2 regions of the Mangrovibacillus cuniculi genome follow, and region 1 is predicted to be linked to the other one. Evidence: riboswitches for the same ligand, from Rfam matches in the RefSeq annotation. Region 1 holds a riboswitch; the other holds the start of a gene.
What was found. Region 1 has a riboswitch for cyclic di-GMP ahead of G8O30_RS12575 (glycoside hydrolase family 191 protein). Riboswitches for the same ligand answer to the same signal wherever they lie in the genome.

Region 1 (7,809 bases):
TCCCTGCACGGCTACAACCATCAATCATTAGTGACGAAAGATGAACCAATAGATCCCGAACTAGGTTACACTCCATGGAAGTCTCAGAAGGCTATGGAAGCAGCTACGAAAGATGTAATGGACATGTTTGATTACTTCTTTCCTGATTACCAGGTGATCACATATGTTCCTCCTTCTAATGTCATTAATGATACAGGAATTCGAGCTATTAAGTCAGCTCATCCTCCTATCCAAATTATATCTTCCCTTTACCTAGGTAATGCAGAGCTCGGTACTTATATACAAGAGTTTGGACAAGATCAAGTAGATCCGAGCCTATTCCATTTACCACGTTCTTCAAGTGGATTTGACCCCAACGAAACAGAAAAAAGGGGCTATATAGATTTGTTAGCTAACGCAGGTATGTTTTCTCATTTTATTCACCCTGATGATCTACTTGATCCAAATAGAAATAAAGGGGGGATTGGGCAAACTTGCACCAAAAAATGAAGCGTAACTTACAAGAAATTTATCGTGCGTATCCATTTCTTCAGGGGATGACAGCGAAAGAGGCGCGGGAACATTTATTAGCTTATGAAAAAATGAAAGTAGATTTATCTTTTGAAGACAATCGATTAGTTATTAGTGGTGAGGAGTTAAACTTACCTTTAATCATAAGTGTCAGACTAAATGACGGTACGTCTATAGAAAGCGGAAAATTTAACAGTTATGAAGTCGTTAAAGTACCAGGAGTATCCGATATCTACTCTATTAAACTGTCAGAGTCTGTATCGGAAATACCCATTACAAGGGAGCGGGGAAGATGAAAATAGCTCTAATTGCAGAAGGGAGTTATCCCTATGTTAGTGGGGGGTATCAACGTGGATGCATAGTCTTATCAAAGAAAACCCTTCTATTACCTTTACGGTCATTGCTATCCTCCCAGCATCTGCCTCAGAAAAAGATAAAGCATTTAAGTATGCCCTTCCTAACAATGTCAAAGAAGTGCAAACGTTATTTTTAGGATCTCCTGAGGAAAAGTTGGTAGAACCGGTGATGAACCAAGAACAATTCGAACTACTTGAGAAGTTCTTTTTATCTAGAGCTAGTATGGACCAAATCTTTCCTATCCTTTCTAACAAAAAAGTGATGGGTTCTCCTAGTGGATTTTTTAATAGTAGAGTATTTTGGGAGATTGTCCAAAACTGCTACGAAAAGGAAGGGCTACACAGTTCTTTTATTGATTATTTTTGGATGATTCGAAATAAATACGAACCTATCATATCTTTAATTCAATCACCCATTAAGGACAAATTTAATTTAGTGCATTCTGCTTCTACGGGATACGCAGGGGTTTTAGGAGCATTTCTCTCCTATCAACAAGATATACCGTATTTAGTTACAGAACACGGAATTTACTCTAGAGAGCGAGAAGAGGAAATTTTACAATCTACATGGGTGCCGGCAGTATACAAATCTAGGTGGATAAATTATTTCCATTATTTAAGCAATATTGCTTACAGTCAGGCGTCAAAAATCATTTCTTTATTTGATCGAAATGCAACCATTCAAGAAAGAGTAGGAGCTTCAAAAGAAAAGATTATGGTGATAGGGAATGGAGTAAACATCGCTTCAACACCGAAATTTGAGGTCAAAAAAGTAGGAGAAAAATTACACATAGGTGCAATCGTACGTATTGTTCCAATTAAAGATATTTTAACGATGCTACAGGCAGCACATCTCTTAAAGGAGAAAAGAGTTAATTTTCACCTCTATATCTTTGGGCCAGTAGATGAAGATCCCTCTTATGCGGAAGAATGCCAAGTGAGTTGTAGAGAGTTGAACCTTACAGAACATGTAACCTTTACGGGCAAAATTAATGTAGCGGATTGGATTCCTAAAATGGACCTTTTCTTACTTACTAGTATTTCAGAAGGTCAACCAATGGCGATCTTAGAAGGCTTTTCTTATGGTAAACCATTTGTAGCTACAAACGTTGGGAATTGTAGAGGGCTTGTGGAAGGAGAGGGAGATGATTCTTACGGAAAGGCTGGGGAGATTGTACCACCTGTAAACGCAGGTCAACTTGCAGAAAAGATAACACAGTATGCAAATAATCCTCAGATGTTGGTAGAGCATGGGATGAATGGCTTTAAGAGAGTGAAAGCAAAGCACTTATTAGAAGATATAATCCATCAATATGCAAACTTGTATAAACAATTAGGAGGGAAGTAGAATGGCCGGCATTGGATTTCAATTGAAAAAAATGTTTCGAGAAGACTACTTCTCTACTAGAGCACGAGCGTATGCGTTTACTATTCTCATCACTTCTGGACCTTGGTTGGTGACAATACTAACCTTGGCATTCTTACAGTGGGGGATGCTAAGGGATGGAGCGAATTTACTGACAAAAGAGCTATTTGTTGTGAGTGTGTCCTACACCTTTGTTTTCTCTCAAGTTATCTTTATGTCCTTACAACTTTTTGTTACGAGATATGTGGCAGACCTATTTTATGAGAAAAAAATGAATGATGTCTTTTCATCCAGTATTGGATTAATGAAGGTAACGGTAGTAGCAGCCTTGTTATTGTGGCTACCTTTTGCCTTATTGACTCCTATTCCCTTCTGGTATGATTGGTTGTTACTTTTACTTTTCTTAACAATGAACTTAATTTGGGTGCTGTTTCTATATAGTAATGCTATGAAGACGTATCAATATGTCATTCGAGCTTTTGCAGTAGGAGCTGGAATCATTGTCCTAAGCTATATCTTACTACCATTTGATCGGTGGTTATCCTATATGACTCCGCTACAAGGAGCTGCAATCATGCTTGTGGTTTTCTTATGCGGGATGTTGACCACTTTTTGTATGCTTTTATACAACATGTTAAGAAGTTTTCCAGATCGAAATTCTAAGCGTCCGTTTGCAGCGTTAGCTTATGCAAAGAAGTATCCTGCTTTAGTAATTACTGGAGTTTCGTATGGGATTGGCTTATGGGTTCATAACGGCATTATCTGGTTTGGGGAAGGGGCAATCCTATTAGAAGGAACATTTCGTTATCATCCGTCTTATGATACAGCAGTGTTTTGGTCTTTTTTATCCATTATTCCTACCATGATGATGTTTGTGATTTCTATTGAAACAAGATTTTATGAAAGATACTGGTCGTTTTACGGGTATATAAACGAAGGAGGAAGCCTGGAGCAAATTAAAGAAAGTAAATCTTCCATGTTACGGGTGCTAAGAGAGGAAGTCATTCGACTGGTGAGAACACAGGGTCTCTTTTCTTTTCTACTACTCTTGTTACTTCCTACAATGGTAAGTATTTTTGAGCTTAGTGGTAAATACTATGATATTTTACCGATGACCATTATAGGCGTTTTTTCTACTAGTTTAGTCTTATCGTTTTCTCTATTGCTACTCTATTTTGACGATCGAAAGGGAGCAGCATACACGAATCTCTTATTTTTAGTTGGGATTGCTAGTGTGACAGCATTCTTATTACCTTTTGGAATTGATTGGTACGGAGTTGGTTTTGCCATTGGTGCCACGCTTTCCTTCTTATTTGGTGCACTTCGTTTACAATACTATGTGAAAGATGCAGATTATTATATCTTTATGAGAAAAGAAGTTTCGTAATTTTTCAAAAAATACTAGTCAATATCCTGCACAAAAGGATAGAATAAGACATATAGTACATTATAATTAAATACTAGTTGGTGATGGGCAAACTTGGTGAAAGCCAAGGACGCAAAGACATGGGTCTTCGATTCTATTAGAATAAAGATCGCCAGTCTGCGAAACCACCCATCCCTCGGTAAATTGGAGGGATTTTTGATGAAGAAGTTAGCTTCTTTATTGATGTTGATTGTTTTATTTCTTGTGAGCAGCTTTACTGGACATGCTTACGAAGGGAAAGCAGTGAATGTATTGGCAGGAGTAGAAAGTTATAAAATCTTTTATAATACACCTAATAGTAAAATAATAGAAAAACTACGTACCTATGATCTAGTCATTATTGAACCACAGTTATACACAAAAGAGCAGATTGACTATATTCAATCTAGTGGAACGATTGTGATGGGATACATCGGAGTAATGGAAACACCGATGTGGAACCAACGTCGTGTAAAATTACTAGAACCAACAGATTATTACCATAAAAACGGACAGCGTATCCATTACCCACAATGGGATTCCTACTACATGGACATTACGAAACCTCACTTCCAACAAGTTCTGCTAGATGAAGTACAAGAGCAGATCGTTGCGAAAGGATTTGACGGAGCTTTCCTGGATACGGTGGGAAATATAGATAACGAACATTTTTGGACAGATAAACCACAGTACTATGTTCAATTAAACGGATTATTAACTTTCTTGGAAGAGTTGACTACAACTTATCAAGAGCTTTTATATATTCAGAACTGGGGTATGGAAACGATTATGCATACACACCAGTACATGGACGGATTTATGTGGGAAGGGTTTAATTACAACGTAGTGAAAAAAGATGAGTGGGCACAAAATCAAATTAGTCGTTTAACAAGATTGCAAGAAGAAACAGAAACAAGAATATTAACGGTTTCTTTTGAAACAGAGAAAAAGAGTACAAAATATGCTAAGAAGTTTGGGTTTGCCCACTATCACGAGAAGAAATCATACGATGAATTTTAATAAAGTAGGTAGAGACAAGGAAAAGTCTCTACCTATTTTTTATTTTACCTACTCCATAACGCTATTAATGTGTTACAATATTTATAAATATGACATACTAATTTAAGGGGCGATACACAATGGAACGAAGTCTTTCGATGGAATTAGTACGAGTAACAGAAGCGGCAGCACTTGCAAGTGGGCGTTGGATGGGGCGCGGCTGCAAAAATGAGGCAGATGAAGCCGCAACTTCCGCCATGCGCGATGTGTTTGATACAGTTCCAATGAAAGGAACGGTTGTAATTGGGGAAGGAGAAATGGATGAGGCACCAATGCTATACATTGGGGAGAAACTTGGAACTGGTTACGGGCCTCGAGTGGACGTTGCAGTCGATCCGCTAGAAGGAACCAATATTGTTGCTTCTGGTGGCTGGAATGCGCTGGCAGTTCTAGCAATAGCGGACCACGGTAACCTTTTACATGCACCCGATATGTACATGGACAAAATAGCAGTTGGCCCTGAAGCAGTTGGGCTGATTGACATTGACGCTTCTATTGAAGATAACGTGAAAGCGGTAGCTAGAGCAAAAGGAAAAGATTTAGAGGATATCGTTGCGACGATTTTACAAAGAGACCGTCATGCGGAAACAATCGCAGAATTACGAAGGTTAGGTGTTCGTATCAAATTAATTCAAGATGGTGACGTTGCAGGTGCTATTAACACGGCATTTGACCATACTGGCGTCGATATTTTATTTGGATCAGGAGGTGCCCCAGAAGGAGTCATTGCCGCGGTCGCTCTAAAATGCCTAGGTGGTGAAATCCAAGGACGTCTTCTTCCGCAACATGAGGAGGAACTATCTCGTTGTGTCAGAATGGGAATTGATCCTGATAGAGTTTTGAGAATGAGTGATTTAGTCAGAGGGGACGACGCCATTTTTGCAGCGACTGGAGTAACAGACGGAGAACTCCTTCGCGGTGTACAGTTTAAAGGTACCTATGGAGAGACTCATTCACTAGTCATGCGAGCAAAATCTGGTACGGTACGCTTCATTGACGGTCGTCATTCTCTGAAAAAGAAACCAAATCTCGTGATTAAATAAAGGGATTTTAAAAAGTAAATCGAATTACATATAGGAAGGGAGCGTTTACATTTTGTTAAAGGCTTCCTTCCTATTGATTCTTCCCACACCATAGATGTACAATATAAGAGCTACGAATACGTCTTCTTTGGACAACATCTTCCTAGCTTCTACTCGTTTTTACCTTCCTTATATATCTAATAGAAATCCAAACAAACCTATTCCAATTACCTATCGTATGGAGTAAATATTTGAAAAGCGTGGTGTCATGATGGCGGAATTAACCATCTCCAACTTAGAAAACATGAAATTAAAAGAGCTTTATGAGCTTGCAAAAGGCTTAAAAATCTCTTATTACAGTAAATTAACCAAAAAAGAATTAATCTTTGCTATTTTAAAAAGTCGTGCAGAACAAGAAGGTTTCTTTTTCATGGAAGGTGTTTTAGAAATCATTCAGTCAGAAGGCTTTGGATTCCTACGTCCTATTAACTATTCTGCGAGTTCAGAAGATATCTATATTTCTGCGTCTCAAATCCGCCGTTTTGACTTACGTAACGGAGACAGAGTGTCAGGAAAAGTTCGTCCTCCTAAAGAGAACGAGCGTTATTTCGGACTTCTATATGTAGAAGCAGTTAATGGAGAAGATCCAGACTCGGCAAAAGAACGTGTGCATTTCCCTGCCTTAACACCTCTATACCCAGATAAGCAAATGGTGTTAGAAACACTTCCAAACAAGATGTCTACTCGAATTATGGACATGATTGCACCTGTTGGTTTTGGTCAACGTGGATTGATCGTTGCTCCGCCAAAAGCAGGTAAAACAGAGTTGTTGAAGGAAATTGCAAATGCCATCTCCACAAACTATCCTGAATCAGAACTGATCGTGCTTCTAATTGACGAGCGTCCAGAGGAAGTAACCGACATTGAACGTTCTGTTAAAGGTGATGTAGTTAGTTCCACTTTTGATGAAGTGCCAGAAAATCATATCAAAGTGGCTGAACTAGTGTTAGAGCGTGCAATGCGTTTAGTGGAACATAAGCGTGATGTTATTATCTTAATGGATAGTATTACTCGTCTTGCTCGTGCTTATAACCTTGTTATTCCTCCAAGCGGACGTACTTTATCAGGTGGTATCGATCCAGCAGCATTCCATCGTCCTAAGCGTTTCTTCGGTGCAGCGCGTAACATTGAAGATGGGGGTAGCTTAACAATCCTTGCCACTGCTCTAGTAGATACAGGTTCTCGTATGGATGATGTGATTTATGAAGAGTTTAAAGGTACTGGTAACCTAGAACTTCACTTAGATCGTGGTCTTGCAGAACGTCGTATTTTCCCTGCTATCGATATCCGTCGTTCCGGTACGCGTAAAGAAGAGCTTCTTCTACCAAAAGATAAGCTAGAGCACTTATGGACAATCCGTAAATCTCTATCCGATCAACCAGACTTTATCGATCGCTTCATGAAAAAACTTCGTCAATCTAAGACGAACGAAGATTTCTTTGCAGTTTTAGATGAAGAGGTAAAAGCGCGTCGTAGCGGGCTTTCACGTAATAATCGTTCGGAATAGTTGCACTCAGCACTCTTGCAAACAAGCTACTCGATTGCTATAATGTTCCGAGTGAAGTGAACCACATTTCACTAAACTTACTCTGTTTCAGATGACTCAGGGCGGAAGGAGATGAATAGGAATGCAATCAGGTATTCATCCAACGTACAACAAATTAACGGTTACTTGTGCATGTGGTAACGAATTTACAACAGGTTCTGTTGTAAAGGAACTTAAGGTAGAGGTTTGCTCTAACTGCCACCCATTCTACACAGGCCGTCAAAAGTTTGCCGATGCTGGCGGACGTGTTGATCGTTTCAACAAACGTTACAACCTTAAATAAGCAAAAGACTGGAAGGGCGCAGAGGGAAACCAAACGCCCTTCCTTTTCAGGATGGGTGTGCGAAGAGATAGAACCAAATTTGAGAGGAGCCATGGGGATGTACAGTACGATGCAACAAGGTTGGATAGAGGTAGTATGCGGGAGTATGTTCTCCGGCAAATCAGAAGAACTAATCAAACGAGTTCGTCGCGCTCAGTTTGCA
Region 2 (7,809 bases), 610 kb from region 1:
GGATCTTCTTTAGGTTTCTATGGAATGAACAATACGGTATCTCCATAAAACTCCCCATCAAGCACCACTATAAACCTCCAATGCCCACTCCAATCCAGTTTCCCTTCAAAAGTAAAACGTTGCAAACTATCGTATCCTTCTGAAGGTTCGGTAATAACTTTCGGTGTAAAGAGAACCCTTTGCGTTCTACGATCCCTATGGGTAGCATACACGGCTAACTCTCTTCCTTTGAAACGCTCAAGCGGTTCCGTAAAGTTTACAAGGTAGCCAAACTTTTTACCATTAGTCACATTAGGGTCTGGGAAAATAGTAAACAACACTTCACCATCTTTTATAAACTGATCTCTAATCGTCCAATCTTGTTTCAAATCTTCAAGAGACGCACCTCCTAAAGAGGGAGGGGACTCATGAAAATTGTTAGGTAACCCAATTACTAAAAGAAAAGCAGCTAATGCGATAGTGATTGGAGTTACCGTATAGATAAAGTATCTTCTGGCCCGATAAGACCTACGCATACTTGCTCCAGCAATCTCATTTCTAATCTTATCCCTCTGTCTATCCGTAAACTGTTGTTCACGATAAACAGTAGCATCCATTGCTCTACGTAAGCCTTTTAGATTTTCTTCCATTCTCTACGTCACTCCTTTCCAATATACCTTTCAGCCTTGCTCGGCCTCTATTCAACCTAGTTTTTATCGTATTTTTATTGAGGTGTAGTAACTCGCTTATTTCTTCTATAGAAAGATCTTCATAATAAAATAGGATAACAACTTCTCTGTACTTAACCGGTAAGGATAATACGCTTGATGATAAAAGCTCATCTTCACTTTGGTAAATAACACTCATCTCTGGAGTAGGTTCTTCCGATGAAAATAACCGAAAAAGAGAGGAGTCTAACAAAGTCCTTTTTACATAGGAGCTTTTCAAGTAGTCTTTACATTTATTAATTGTAATTTTATAGAGCCACGACTTTAGATAAGTAATTTCATGTCTGTGTTCAAAGTTCATATAACAAGTAACAAATACATCCTGCACAACATCCTCTGCTAATTTCCAATCCTTCAGATAGTGATAAGCAAATTTTGTTAACTTATCTCCATACTCATCCATCACCTTTTCAAACCAAATATCTTTCAGTGAGAATTCTTCCTGCAATCGTTTCACCTCTTTTCTGTTATTGCTAAGACGACAGAAAGGTTAATCGGTTTCATTTTTTTGGTAAATAATATATATATCTTATCTTTTTCATAATTAAAGTTGAAGTGTGATGTTTAAGAGTAGTTAAGAGGGTGTTCATTGAGAGAGAAGGATAGGGGGATAAAAAATGATTAGGAGAAAAAAGAGCGAATCGCGTAATTTGGGAGTGGTGCGGAATAATTAAGAACAACCCTCATACCACTCCAACATATATCTATACAGTTAACCTAAAGAGCTAATCCTTAAAAATGATCTATCCTCCAACCTCACCTAAAAACCTCCGTCAAATAAATCATCGTAATAAACCCTATAATAAAAGCAATGGTCGACACACGTTCATTCCCATCTCCGTGACTCTCAGGGATTAATTCCTTATATACTACAAACAGCATCGAGCCTGCAGCAAAAGCTAAGCCGTACGGAACAACAAATGCGAAGAAATCTCCAAACACATATCCAAATAAACCTGCTGATAATTCTACAACTCCCGTCATCACACTAAAGAAAATCGCTTTAAATCGACTAACTCCTTGCGTGACTAAAAATAAGGCAATTAAAAAACCTTCCGGGACGTTCTGCAGTCCAATAGCAAAAGCGACCAAATAGCCGAGGTCCTCGTTACTACTCGCACTAGATATCCCGACAGATAAACCTTCCGGAAAGTTATGTATAGACATTGCGATCATAAATAGTACCACATTACCGCCTCGTAATGACTGATTAGAATGATCTAAATCGGTATGAGGGACAACCACTTCAATCAAAGTTAGTAAAAAAGTGCCGAACAAGATTCCGATGATCAAGGTATGCATGTTGGATAGCTTTAACGCAGAGGGAATTAGCCCATATGCGGAAGTAGCGACCATGATCCCCGCGGTATAGGCCAACACCACGTCTTTTCCTCGATGAGATAAATTTCTTATTAATAACACAATCATTGCGCCAAGGCTTGTACACAAAGATGAAACGAAAATGAATATTAGGGACATAAGCTCCTCCACAAATGGTATTACTATAATCTATGAAACTTTGGGAGAAAGATGATTGTCCAAGAAGACATTTAAGCTGGCATTAAAATTTAAAAGTTGCATAAGTGAAACATTTTTGTGTATCTATAAGTAATACACGAAATGTATAGGAGTGGTATCATGCAAAAGGCAAAAACTAGACAAGTGAGAACAATTCGTTATTTCGTAAAGTATAGATTTCGTCGATTTGCTGTCACACTTTCACCTGTGCTGGTAGCCATTGCAGTTTTCTACCTGATGAAATGGATTGGGTAGTTTGCAAGTAAATCTCCTTCTCGCAAGAACTCCCATATACACCTATGCTAAACTAGATACAAAAAGGAGAAACACCATGACGATCAAACACTACTACCAAGATCAATACAGCACGTCCCTAACAACAACCATCCTAACCCAAAACACAGACGAGAACGGCCAATACGTAACTTTAAAAGAAACGATATTCTATCCAACAGGCGGCGGCCAACCACATGACACGGGCACTATCAGTTCCATTCCAGTGACACAAGTCGAAGAAGTGGACGGCGAAATCCGCCACTATCTTCAAGAGGCAATAACAACATCTAACACCGAAGTCGTAACAACTATCAATTGGCAGCGCCGTCACGACCACATGCAGCAGCACGCTGGTCAGCATATTTTGACAGCTGCGTTCGCCGAATCACTTGACTATGAAACTATCAGTTTTCATCTAGGAACAGACATTTGTACGATTGATCTCGCAACTTCAAAGCTATTAGAAGAAGAAGCGGCAAAAGCAGAGCAACTCGCTAACCAAATCATCCAAGAGGCACGCCCCATCGAGACGAAATGGATCACAGCGGACGAACTTCACCAGTATCCGATGCGTAAACAGCCGACCGTTTCAGAGAACATCCGGCTTGTCATCATTCCGGACTTTGACTACAACGGCTGCGGGGGAACGCATCCATCTTCCACAAGTGAAGTGGGCAGTCTGAAAATTCTTCATTGGGAAAAGCACAAAGATGGTACACGCTTATCGTTTGTTGCTGGTGATCGAGTGCTCACACAGCTAGAAAAGAAACATAAAACCTTGCAGCAGCTAACAAGTTTACTGCAATCACCAGAAGAGAGTTTGGTGCTTGCAGGTGAGAAGATCCTTCACAAACAGAAGGAACAAGATCAGGAGATAACACAATTAAAAGAGCAACTTTCACAATATGAAGCAAAGGAACTGGCAGCTGTTTGCCGTGAGAACGGACAACCACTAATCGCGACATTCGAGAATCGTTCCATTAAAGAGCTACAAACGTTAGCGCAGAAAATTATAACTACGGAGACAAAAGCAATTGTAGCCTTACTTGTACAAAACGAAGATAAACTTCAATTTGTATTCGCAAAAGGGGAGGACATCGAGCTTGATTTACGACCAGTAGCGAAACAATTGATGGAAAAGATCAATGGAAAAGGCGGAGGGAAACCTAATCTAGTCCAAGGTGGTGGAGAAGCCATCCTACCAATCCAAGAAGTGAAAATGTTTGTTGCTGAACTAGTAAAATAAGAAAAAGGACAAAGCGCCTACACGCTTTGTCCTTTTTCTCTTAAACTTTAAACTTCCCGATAACCCCTTGCAACTCTTCCGCCATCTGCGCAAGCGATTGTGCTGCCACATTGATTTCTTCCATGGAAGCTAACTGCTCTTCTGTCGAGGCTGCCACTTCCTCAGAGTTTGCTGTATTCGTTTGTGCTAGCTCAGAAATTTGCATAGCGGAGTTTGTTACGACATCGATGCTTGCAGAAATTTGCTGAACTGTTGAAGTAACTTGTTCGATTTGAGGTGTAATGTTTCGCGTACTGGATAAGATCTGTGCAAACTTAGCAGATGTCTGTTCTGACACCGTTACGCCTTCTTCTACGTTTTGCACCACTTGTCCCATGATCGAAACAGTACGCTCTGTATCTTGTTGAACCATGGTGATTAAGTCAGCGATATCCTTTGCGGAACGCTGGGACTGCTCTGCTAGTTTTCGAACTTCATCTGCCACTACGGCAAATCCTTTTCCATGTTCTCCAGCTCGAGCAGCTTCAATCGCTGCATTCAATGCCAATAAGTTCGTTTGATCTGCAATGCCTGTAATGACATCCAAAATGGAGCCGATTTCTTTCGAACGATTGCTTAAAGTAGTTATGACCTGATGTGTCTCACTAATAGTGGATTGAATAGACTTCATTTGTTCCATGGTGCTTTCCACAAACTTACTACCTTCTTCTGCTTCTAGAGAAGTCTCTCTAGAAAGCTCTGACACATTCGCTGAACTCTCGGATATGTACACAACTCCTTGCAACACTTCTTGTAGCGCAACGGAATTGTGCTCTAGTTTAGAAGTCGTCACCTCAGAGCCACCAGCAATCTCTTGGATAGCCGATGCGACGGTTTCCGTAGCTTTACTAGATTGTTCCACACTCGCATTTAATTGCTCAGCAGAAGCTGCCACTTGATTGGAGCTTAACGAAATAGACTCAATCATCTGCCTCAAATTAGCAGTCATTTTTTCAAAAGCTTCATTTAAATAGTAGATTTCATCCTTGCTCTTCATTCGCAGCGTTTCGACTTGTAAGTCACCAGACGCCACCAAGTCCGCATTACTCTTTAACTTTTGTATGGGTTTTGATATCACGGTAGAAATCACGACTCCGCAAACAATGGCAATAAGAGTAGCAACGACACTAATCATTAGTAACCAAAGACGAGCTTTATCACTGTTCGCTTGTGTTTCTGTAAAACGTGGTGTTAATACGTCATCTTGAATCCAGTTATACATCGCTAGCGTATTCTGATTTAATTCGGTGCTTATTGGGACAATCTCTTCAAGTCCTTCTTGGATGGCAGCGTCTTTATCCACCAATTTCTTATTCATCACTACGTTCGCTTTTGTGCGGAAAGCAACGTTTGCAGCGTTGATTGTATCCAACTGCTCCACTGTTTCAGGTAATGTCGCCAATTCTTTCCCTTGTGCAATTAGGATTTCTGTTTGTTTATTTGTTTCGTTTAATAGTTCACGAAATCGCTCGTTGTCGTCATAAAGCATAAATGCCCGATAATACCCGGTCTGGAGTGCTGTGTTGGTTTGAATGTTTTGAATAATGGAGCGTATTTCTGCAACGCGTTCTACTAAATAGTCATATTCCTCGTTACTAGACTTCATACTTGAATAAGATAAATACGAAGCTAGGCCAAAAATAAATGAGACGATGAGGAAACTACTAATTAACTTTTGTTTGATAGACACTTTCATTTCGTTCTCTCCTTTTTTAGTCAATAAAAAAACACCTATAGCAATCTACAGGTGGTGCTGGCAACGTAAGCAACTGGCTGGCGTAGTTCGAAAACCGTAGCCCCTTTAGTTTTGCGTCCTTCCCTTTCAAAAAGTATGCCAATATCCACAATAACTAGTAAATGTTAACCGGTAAAATATTACCACAAGAGGAAGATATATAATATAATTTTGGTTTAAGTTTGAATAGTAAGTTTATAATGCGTTTTCAATTTATATAAGTGTGAAGCCGAAGGTCCCTGAAGTTCATGGTTTTTAGAGGATACAGCAGAGTGTTTTACCAAACGTTTTTCTATAAAATGTCCTTTAGATCACCAGTCCAGGATAACGAACAGAAAATGAATATGAATCTGGGCACGGGATACACACCCGTGCTCTTTATATGCCCTTCAAAGTGTTGGGTTTTTAAAAAATATATGTTCAAAAAGGACTAGTTTACTGTGCTTATAGGACAATTTGTCCATACGAAAAATAAGCTCGTACATATGCTAATCCTAGAAAGGCGGTGTATGTAATGAGTTATTCTAATAAAGAAAATTATGGATTATGTAAAGGGTGTTTTAAACAGCAACAATTTTGTACGTGTGATCATTCAGGTGACATTCATAGAAAGAAGCAGTCTTTTACAGAGCACAATGACCAGCACCAATCTATTGGAGAGCAAGACCAAAAGCAACAACAAGAGCAAGGAGCACTAGAACAAGAACAAGGCCCACAGATACAAGGACAAAATCAAGAAGGTCAAAGGCAAGGTCCTCAGTCACAAGAGCAACAGCAAGGTCCTCAAAGTCAAGGTCCTCAAAATCAGGGACCTCAATTGCAACGTCAACGCCATGGTGACCAATCGCAAGCTCCTCAGTTGCAACGTCAACGACACGGAGACCAAACCATGACAAATGATCAAACGATTGAAACTCCAATAGATATTGATGGTGTTACGGTTGATGTGAAGTGCGGAGATTGTAAACCCACTATCATTTTTAAGGACGAGTTCTACGACAAGAAAAAGAAACGTCATAAACATGGAGGGGAAGATGTGGACAAGTGTAAATGCAAGCATTGTCGTAATGAGTGTAAAGATTGTTGTGTAAAAGACTTAAACGACTTACTAAAGAAAGTCAAAAACTTTCAAGCTGATCCAGATATTGCAGCAGCAGACAAAGCCATTCAGATTTATTTTAGTACAACAAGTGGCTTTCCAACCAATCCAACTACCGGTGGACAAGTTATTACAGAACTAGTAGAGTGTTCTACCTTACGTTATAAGCTCGCAACACAAGCCTCAGCAGTTCCCAACACAGTTGTACAACTATGTGATGTTGCAGGTATTTCGGCTACTCCAGCAACAACTCAAATATACCAATTCTTATTACAGCAAGCATTAGCTGAAGAGGAAGAAATAGATAAGTGTGGCTGTAAAAAGAAAAAAACATGTAAGTGTCCAGCTTGTGCTAGTGGGATAGGTAAAGAGCTTGAGAGTACTATAAATTTTGGTATAGAAATTCAGCTTTATTTAAAAGGTCAAACAACCGCTTTAACTCCTGTGTATGTCCTAAGCGTGAAAGATGGCATTGCTTATTTCACGAACAGTGAAACAAACCCTACTACTATCTATGTCTTTTCATTATGTGCAATCAGTGGGTATTTAGTAGCTTCTCAGACAATTTGAGAAACCACTTAGATAATCAGATTTATAGTAAATTAGACAAATGTATCAATACATGTGCCTGTACACATAAATTAATTTAGTCATATAGTGTTAGGGAATTCGACAATCAAGGAGGACAATATATGAACATTTATCAAAACGAGGGCGAACACTGCGGTTGTAAGGACCATTGTTCATGCAAGAAAAAAAATCACCATCATTATGGGTATGAGTTAGTAAAAAAAGATTTCTTTGATGAAAGTTGTCCAGATAAAGTAAAAGGATATAATTTGTGTAAAAAAAGAAATGAATTACGATGCTTTAAACAGTGTCAGCCTATATCCCAGCCATGTGGTACGGAAGAAACTGCAGAAAGTTTTAACTACTTCAGCAATAGAACCAACTATGATTTTAGTGGATTAATTGTTGTAACAAACACAGGTAATGCTGCAACTGGTTGTACAATTGAAGTGCAAGTTATTGATAGATTAAGTGCAAACGGCGGTGGTACAGCAAATATTGAAGTTAGTCCAGAAGCTTCTGTACCTATTTTTGTTGAAGGATTGGTTAGTTTAGATATTCGATGTATTAGCAGTGCTACTACAACTCCAATCCCTGCAACTTGTAGTGGAGAAATTCT

Region 2: another riboswitch for cyclic di-GMP. It lies ahead of G8O30_RS15740 (methyl-accepting chemotaxis protein); the one in region 1 lies ahead of G8O30_RS12575 (glycoside hydrolase family 191 protein).

Annotation. Positions count from the first base shown of each region.
Region 1 is NZ_CP049742.1:2,476,655-2,484,463, reverse strand. It holds gene G8O30_RS12595 (DUF2194 domain-containing protein) at 1-489, shown strand, start outside; gene G8O30_RS12590 (hypothetical protein) at 474-806, shown strand; partial or broken gene pelF (GT4 family glycosyltransferase PelF) at 862-2,214, shown strand; gene pelG (exopolysaccharide Pel transporter PelG) at 2,216-3,619, shown strand; cyclic di-GMP riboswitch class I at 3,696-3,783, shown strand; gene G8O30_RS12575 (glycoside hydrolase family 191 protein) at 3,818-4,657, shown strand; gene glpX (class II fructose-bisphosphatase) at 4,777-5,739, shown strand; gene rho (transcription termination factor Rho) at 5,990-7,285, shown strand; gene rpmE (50S ribosomal protein L31) at 7,407-7,607, shown strand; gene G8O30_RS12555 (thymidine kinase) at 7,705-7,809, shown strand, end outside.
Region 2 is NZ_CP049742.1:3,087,992-3,095,800, forward strand. It holds gene G8O30_RS15720 (helix-turn-helix domain-containing protein) at 18-629, opposite strand; gene G8O30_RS15725 (sigma-70 family RNA polymerase sigma factor) at 601-1,164, opposite strand; gene G8O30_RS15730 (ZIP family metal transporter) at 1,464-2,186, opposite strand; gene G8O30_RS16180 (hypothetical protein) at 2,346-2,480, shown strand; gene G8O30_RS15735 (alanyl-tRNA editing protein) at 2,557-3,747, shown strand; gene G8O30_RS15740 (methyl-accepting chemotaxis protein) at 3,788-5,482, opposite strand; cyclic di-GMP riboswitch class I at 5,548-5,632, opposite strand; gene G8O30_RS15745 (hypothetical protein) at 6,036-7,190, shown strand; gene G8O30_RS15750 (S-Ena type endospore appendage) at 7,313-7,809, shown strand, end outside.